2 regions of the Sporosarcina sp. P37 genome follow, and region 1 is predicted to be linked to the other one. Evidence: riboswitches for the same ligand, from Rfam matches in the RefSeq annotation. Region 1 holds a riboswitch; the other holds the start of a gene.
The links. A riboswitch is a leader RNA that binds a small molecule or an ion and turns the genes downstream of it on or off. The one in region 1 is predicted to bind FMN.
Positions count from the first base shown of each region.

Region 2: another riboswitch for FMN. It lies ahead of SporoP37_RS15310 (ECF transporter S component); the one in region 1 lies ahead of ribD (bifunctional diaminohydroxyphosphoribosylaminopyrimidine deaminase/5-amino-6-(5-phosphoribosylamino)uracil reductase RibD).

Region 1 is NZ_CP015349.1:731,321-735,119, reverse strand. It holds gene SporoP37_RS03850 (M20 peptidase aminoacylase family protein) at 1-748, shown strand, start outside; gene SporoP37_RS03845 (GNAT family N-acetyltransferase) at 760-1,605, shown strand; gene menC (o-succinylbenzoate synthase) at 1,595-2,707, shown strand; FMN riboswitch at 2,763-2,912, shown strand; gene ribD (bifunctional diaminohydroxyphosphoribosylaminopyrimidine deaminase/5-amino-6-(5-phosphoribosylamino)uracil reductase RibD) at 3,057-3,799, shown strand, end outside.
Region 2 is NZ_CP015349.1:3,075,022-3,078,820, reverse strand. It holds gene SporoP37_RS15315 (ferredoxin) at 1-246, shown strand, start outside; gene SporoP37_RS15310 (ECF transporter S component) at 479-1,060, opposite strand; FMN riboswitch at 1,250-1,384, opposite strand; gene SporoP37_RS15305 (GerMN domain-containing protein) at 1,457-2,653, opposite strand; gene SporoP37_RS15300 (sigma-70 family RNA polymerase sigma factor) at 2,658-3,182, opposite strand; gene SporoP37_RS15295 (ATP-binding protein) at 3,231-3,799, opposite strand, start outside.

The DNA.
Region 1 (3,799 bases):
GGGCAAAGGCGCATTGGCGGTTCTTGACCAAGGTATTATAGATGATATGGATTATCTGTTTGGAGTGCACGTACGGGCGGCGGATGAACTCGATGACGGCTCCTCTGCCGCATCTTTGCGTCATGGCGCGGCGAAAATGATCAGCGGAACAATAAAAGGAACGGACGCACATGGCGCGCGGCCTCATCAAGGGAAAAATGCCATTGAAGTCGGGGCTTCATTAGTCAGCGGTCTGCAGTCCATTCATTGTAATCCGGTGATTTCCCATACTGCAAAGATGACGATGTTTCAGGCGGGAGGCGACTCTGCGAATATTATTCCGGGGAACGCAAAGTTCAGTCTGGATTTACGTGCGCAAGAAAACAGTGTGATGGAAGAACTGTATGAAAAGGTGGAGCGGGTCATCCGCGCTGTCGCCGGACAGTATGATGTGCAAATTGATTATGAAGTGATGGCCGAAATGGTGGCGGCGGAAGTAGATTCAGATGCCGAAGAGCTGATGGCGCAGGCGATCACCAAAGTAGTTGGCGAAGAGCGGATGATTCGCACGATCGTTACGCCGGGGGGAGAAGATTTTCATTTTTACTCGGTGCACCGTCCGTCGGTCAAAAGTACAATGCTGGGGCTTGGCTGCGGCTTAACGCCGGGGCTTCATCATCCGCAAATGACCTTTAATCAGGATGCGCTGGCAACGGGTGTTGAAATCCTGACTGCAGCCATTGAATTAGCATTCCAATCCAGAAAATAGGGGGTGACGTTATGACGACCGGCATACAGATCAGAAAAGTGACGGCTGTTGAAGAGATTCTCAAAATGCAGAAACTGGAAAGGCAAATCTGGGGTATGGAGCCGATCCCTGTCCACCAAACCATTACGGCAGTGAAAAACGGCGGGCTGATTGTTGGTGCATTCCTTAAAGAGCGGATGATCGGTTATTCATACAGCTTCGCAGGGTTTACAGATGGGCAAGTATATTTGTGCTCTCATATGCTGGCGGTGGATCGGGAGTTTCAGCTGATGGGAATTGGCAAGCAGCTGAAAGATGAACAGCTCCGTCTGGCGAGGGAAATGGGCTATCAATTGATCGTCTGGACATTCGATCCGCTGGAAAGCCGCAATGCCTATTTAAATACTTCCAAACTGTACGGCGTGTGCTATGACTATATTGTTAATTGTTATGGTGAAATGGATGACGGTCTGAATAAAGGCCTGCCCACTGACCGTTTTCAAGTGGCGTGGTGGATTGACAGTCCGCGTGTTTTGGATCAGTGGCAGCCTGTGAATGTTGTGTACAGCTGTCCTTTTTATACGGACTTACACAGTGACTCGCATCCTGTTCTCCATATGCCGCAATCAGATGAATGGTTAGTGGCAGACGCGATCGAAGTTCCTGTTCCTAAACATATTCAATTAATAAAAAATGAAGATCCTGAACTGGCTTATGAATGGCGGATGCATACGAGAAAAGTATTTCAGCAGCTGTGTGCGGAAGGATTCGCACTAATCGATGTGCGCAGAACGGAAGAATCTGTGCAATATTACCGTTTCTGCAAGCGGTCAATTATTCCATTGCAGAATGAAAGGAGCGTATCCAATGAAAATTAATACAATTACAATTCGCAGAATGAATATGACGATGAAACATCCCTTCACCACGAGTTTTGGAACGATTCAGCAGAAGGACTTCCTGCTGGCGACAGTGGAAGATCTTGACGGACATGAAGGATGGGGAGAGTCGGTTGCATTTACTGCACCGTGGTACAGTGAAGAAACGACAGAAACGACCATTCATATGCTTCGTGATTTTTTGATACCGGCAATTCTTGGGAAGACCATCGGACATCCTGATGAGGTGAGCAGTTATTTTGCATCTGTCCGGAAAAACAATATGGCCAAAGCAACGATTGAAGGGGCTGTATGGGATTTGTACGCCAAACATCACCAGATGACACTTGCTGCGGCGCTTGGCGGAAAGCAGGAACGGATAGAAGTGGGGATCAGCATCGGCATTGAAGAGAATGTGGAAGATCTGCTGGAAACTATCAAAGGGTTTATTAAAGAAGGATATAAGCGCATTAAAGTCAAAATTAAACCGGGCTATGATGTGGAAGTCATTCGTGCGATACGGGAAGTATTTCCAGACATTCCGCTCATGGCAGATGCGAACTCAGCCTATACACTTGATGATACGGAAATGCTGAAAGAACTGGATCAATTCAACCTGATGATGATTGAACAGCCGCTTGCATCAGATGACATTATTGACCACGCCAAATTGCAGCAACAAATACAGACGCCGATCTGTCTCGATGAAAGTATCCATTCATTGGAAGACGCGCGCAAAGCGGTGGAGCTTGGCAGCTGTAAAATCATCAATGTTAAAATCGGCAGGGTAGGCGGTCTGACGGAAGCGAAGAAGATCCACGATTACTGTGCGTCAAAAGGTATAGATGTGTGGTGCGGCGGCATGCTGGAATCGGGAATTGGACGGGCGCAAAACGTAGCCCTTACCACGCTGCCGAATTTCACGCTCCCGGGCGATACGGCAGGCTCTTCACGCTACTGGGAACAGGATATTATCCTCCCCGAGGTCGTAGCGGAAGATGGGTATATTACTGTCCCGGAACAAGATGGCATCGGTTATCAACCAGATATGGACGCAATCGACCGTTTTACAGTGGACAAATGGGTATTTTCAGCTGAATAAATATTCAGTATTGTTATTTTATAATGATTTGTGCTAGACTCTTAGTAATCGAATATGTTTCCTTCGGGGCAGGGTGTAACTCCCTACCGGCGGTGATGAGCTGAAAAGCTCTTAGTCCGTGACCCGGACGCTTTGTGAAAAGCGGAAGGTGGATTTGGTGAAACTCCAAAGCCGACAGTTAAAGTCTGGATGAGAGAAGGAACAATGCGTTTATACTGCACGTGATGATTTTTCATCACTGTTTATAACGTTTATTTTGTCATGACTTCAAGCCCCGCATAATTAGTTTGCGGGGCTTTTTGTATGCGGAATTGTCACTAGAGGAATACAGCAGTTGGAGTGTTGTGCAGTGGGTCAAAAATATATGGAAATCGCTTTGTCGCTCGCAGAAAACGTGGTGGGTCAGACTTCGCCCAACCCTCCGGTAGGCTCTGTCGTTGTAAAAGACGGCCGAATTATCGGAATGGGTGCGCATCTGCAGGCGGGAGAGCGTCATGCAGAGCGGGTGGCACTTGATATGGCAGGTGCGAAGGCGCAAGGAGCAGATTTATACGTAACGCTCGAGCCTTGTTCGCATACCGGCAAGACATCACCATGTGCTGACGCTGTGATTCAGGCGGGTATCCGCCATGTCTATATAGCCATAACGGATCCAAACCCGCTCGTTGCAGGACAGGGCATCGCAAAATTGCGTACAGCCGGAGTAGAAGTAACAACGGACCTTTGTCTGGAACAGGCACAAAGATTATATGAACCATTTTTTCATTTTATTCGAACAAAAACACCTCATGTGACAATGAAAACAGCTATGACAGCAGACGGTAAGATTGCAACTTCAACAGGTGACAGCAAATGGGTGACGAGTGAGCAGGCACGGCTCGACGTTCATCGGCTTCGCCATACGCAAGACGCAATTTTAGTAGGTATTCAAACGCTTCTTCACGATAACCCCCTTCTCACCACCAGACTGCCCCAAGGTGGAAAACATCCTATTCGAGTTATTTTAGATACATCTTTACGAACACCCGAACATAGTCAGGTTATTCAAAACGACGAGGCACCTACATGGATTTTTTGCGGGAGCCACGCGGA
Region 2 (3,799 bases), 930 kb from region 1:
AAGTATACGATTGTCGATCAGGATACATGCATAGCTTGCGGCGCTTGCGGGGCTGCTGCACCCGATATCTATGATTATGACGATGAGGGGATTGCATTTGTTATTTTAGATGATAACACGGGAAACACTGAAGTTCCAGAAGAACTGATGGAGGATCTTGAAGATGCGTTCGATGGCTGCCCTACGGATTCAATTAAAATTGCGGATGAGCCCTTCGAAGGCGATCCTTTAAAATATGAAGATTGATTCAATCCCAACAACACTTCCTGCTATTGGATGTGTTGTTTTTCTTTGACTGGATTAACCAGAGAGAATGCAAGCGGACATCGGCAGAGCATTGGCGCATCAGGAGATACGCGCTCTATGAAGCTGTATTGAATTTTTCTTGCGCGTCCATCCTTTGCTGCGATTTTCCGCTTTCCTTTACGCACAAAAACGCCAGTCTCTTTTTAATTCAAGGAGACTGGCGCTTATTTGTTTAGAACGATAATTTCTTTTGCTGCTGGAGAATCCACTTCTCCATGCTTCTATATAACATTAACGTGATGGCTAATAACATGGCACCCTTGACCAGGTTGAACGGCAGGATTCCTAATATGATCATCTGATACAGCGAGTCGCCAGTAACTGCTGGCATACCCAGGAAATATGTGTACATCGGCAAGAACACCAAGTAATTCAATGCGCTCATACCTACTGCCATTGCCACCGTACCGGCGATTAACCCTGCAGCCAGACCTTTAGCAGAACGATACTTCATAAAAATCCAGTAGATCGGCATAATGAACAATACACCTGTTGCAAAGTTTGCGATTTCACCTACCGGCACACCAGTCGGGCTTCCCTGCAAAAACCAGTGCATGACGTTTTTCAATAATTCCACGCCAATTCCTGCAGCCGGACCCATCGTCATGATTGCCATGACAGCCGGAATTTCACTGAAATCAATCTTTAAAAATCCGGGCATTGCCGGGATCGGGAAGTTGAACTGCATCAATACAGTCGAGATGCTCCCGAGAATTGCCACCAATATTAACTTGCGTAACTTCTTGTTATTCACTTGTTCCTCTCTCCTTTTGCGATTCACTTCAAAAGAGGAAAGGCTTGCTCATCCGTTGTTCTGCAAAAAATCCCTAAAGCAAAAATGCTTTAGGGAGAGTAAAATGCGCTTTTAATAACAGATAATATATAGATCATTATCCGTCAGAAATCAAGCACCACTTTTGCGTACACAAAAAGATGGCTGCACCTTCACCTTCTCCCATCCAGACTATACTGTCGGCTCCGGAATCTCACCAGAATCAGCTGTTAAGCTCGCGGGCTAAAAATAGAAAACTATTTCATTTCCGCCGGTCGGGAATCACACCCTGCCCCGAAGATGAATCAATATTTAATTATGAACCTATTATAGCGCAAAAAAACTGTTTTGTAAACTTCACAAGTCTGTAAAACAGAGTTATTCGATAATTAGAGATTTAGGATTCGCTCCAACCGGCTTTTCCAGCGGCTGGGTAAAGTCAAAACCGTTCCATTGTTTCTGCACGATTTGATCAAATTCCACCCGCTTGTCAAAACTTGCTGCTGTAAGCAAAATCCCTTCTATCAGCTGCATTGCTTCTTCGGGCTGATACTTCTCTAGATCTAGTGTTTCCGTGAATTGCACCTTCACACGGCCGGATTCCTCTAATACGGAAAAATCCACGCCTTCAGGAATTACAGTAGCATATATATCATTTGGCGTTGTTTTCATTTCATTCAATGCTTCTGTCACTGTATGAAAAGATTTGCCGAAATCGGAAGACAGGACCGCTTCCCCGTCTGATTTCACGAACAGATAGTACGCCTGCCGGGACAGAGCACCCGTTAACTTGATAGGTTCTTTTATTTCTCCCACCTGATCAAACGTAATCGGTGATCCATCTTCCTGCAGAAATTCCACCTCTTCAAATCCGTAAAATGTATCTTGCACAGACAAGTTCAGCATTTCAAGTGCCGCACTGGATACATCATAAGAATGTCCCTTCGCAAACTTCATCGTCATACGCAGACCATCTGACGATACCGCCGCATCATAGGGGTGATAATCTGAGAAGCCAAGTGATTCCTCATCTATTTTAGAAGCGTATGCATTGTATAGTGCAACAGCAGTCGGTGAAACTCCTATATCTTGACGAACTTGTTCATCTGGAATCAGGAATGTCACAGGAACGACCATTGCCTGATCTGTAATAAGTCCGATGTGGAATGCTGTATGAGAAGCTGTGTCAGCGGGATAAACGGCATAATGCGGCGCTGGTCCCATTTTGGTGTACATGGATACATCTGCGGATTCACTAGACTCGGTTTCTTCTGCGCTCTCCATTTGATTGGTTTCGCCGGAATCTTCCGTCACTGCTTTATCCATCGATACTTCAGTGTTTTGCTGAAGGAAAACAGGCACCAGGATGGTGAGCAGCAGAATCGCTGCGGCAGCCGCAATGATCGGGGGCCAATTGAATGCAGACCTTTTTTTCTCCGGTTCTTTATTTTCGGCAAGTCTTGAATCATTCTTCAGCCGATGCAAAATCTCATCTTTAGTACGCTGATCTTCTACAACCGGCATATTATGTAATCGCTTTTTTATTTCATCTTCATTCCACTTATCCGCACTCATCTCATCACCCCTCCCTCATGGATTGTACTTCCAGTTTCTCCTTCAGCGATTTGATTGCCCGATGCTGGGTCGTTTTCACTTTGCTTTCGGTCCACTCCAGAATCTCTGCTGTTTCAGCAACTGTGAGATCCTGGAAGAACCGCATCAGGATGACCATTTTCTGATCCCCTGTACATGTGTCTAATGCTTTCAGCACTTGCCGCTGCTCATCATCCGCTTCCAGCAGCTGTTCCGGCAAACGTCCGGGCGCGGTCAATTGCTGTGTCTCCCAATCAAAATGAAGATTGGTATGTTTCTTGACTGTTGACTGTTTACGGAAGTAATCAATGGAAACATTCTTTGCAATCGCAAACAGCCAAGTTTTTTCAGAACTTTTCCCTTCAAACCGGCCATATGATTTAAGAACGCGCACATACACTTCATGCATCAAATCTTCCGCCACTTCCCGGTTGCGGGTTAAATATGTCAGGAAATTAAACACGTCACGGTTATAATCTTCATATAGCCGCTGAAAAACGGAATCATCCATTCAATCCCCTCGCTCTGTACTAGTAGTCGATTCAGCAAGGATAAAGTTTCAGTTCTTTGCTGAATCAAATGGAAGTGAACAAATGAAGATGGTTCCTGACTGTTCGCCGCGTGTCGCTAAAATAGATCCATTGTGCGCTTCCATAATGTTTTTTGCAATCGCCAAACCAAGCCCGGTCCCGCCTTTTCCTCTCGTCCTCGCTTTATCCGCCTTATAAAAACGTTCAAAAACGAATGGCAGATCTTTTTCAGGAATCCCTACGCCTGTATCAGCCACTGTAATATCGAGCATTCCACCGGTACGGAACACCCCTAGCGTAACAGCTCCTCCATCTGGTGTATGGCGGATGGCATTGTCGATCAAATTGGTCAGAACTTGTTCCATACGGTCTTCGTCAGCGGTCACGAGAAGTGCTTCTGGCTCTTCAGTCTGTAAAGATAAGGTGACTTGTGCGTCTTTGGCTACTTGTGAAAATTTCGTCACCATGCGGTCGAGGAATTCCACAATCGGCAAAGGTTCTTTATACAGCTGAATATGTCCTGACTCCATTCTGGCCAGACTCAGCAAATCGGTTACGAGACGGCTCATACGTTTTGATTCGTCATGAATAATCTGAA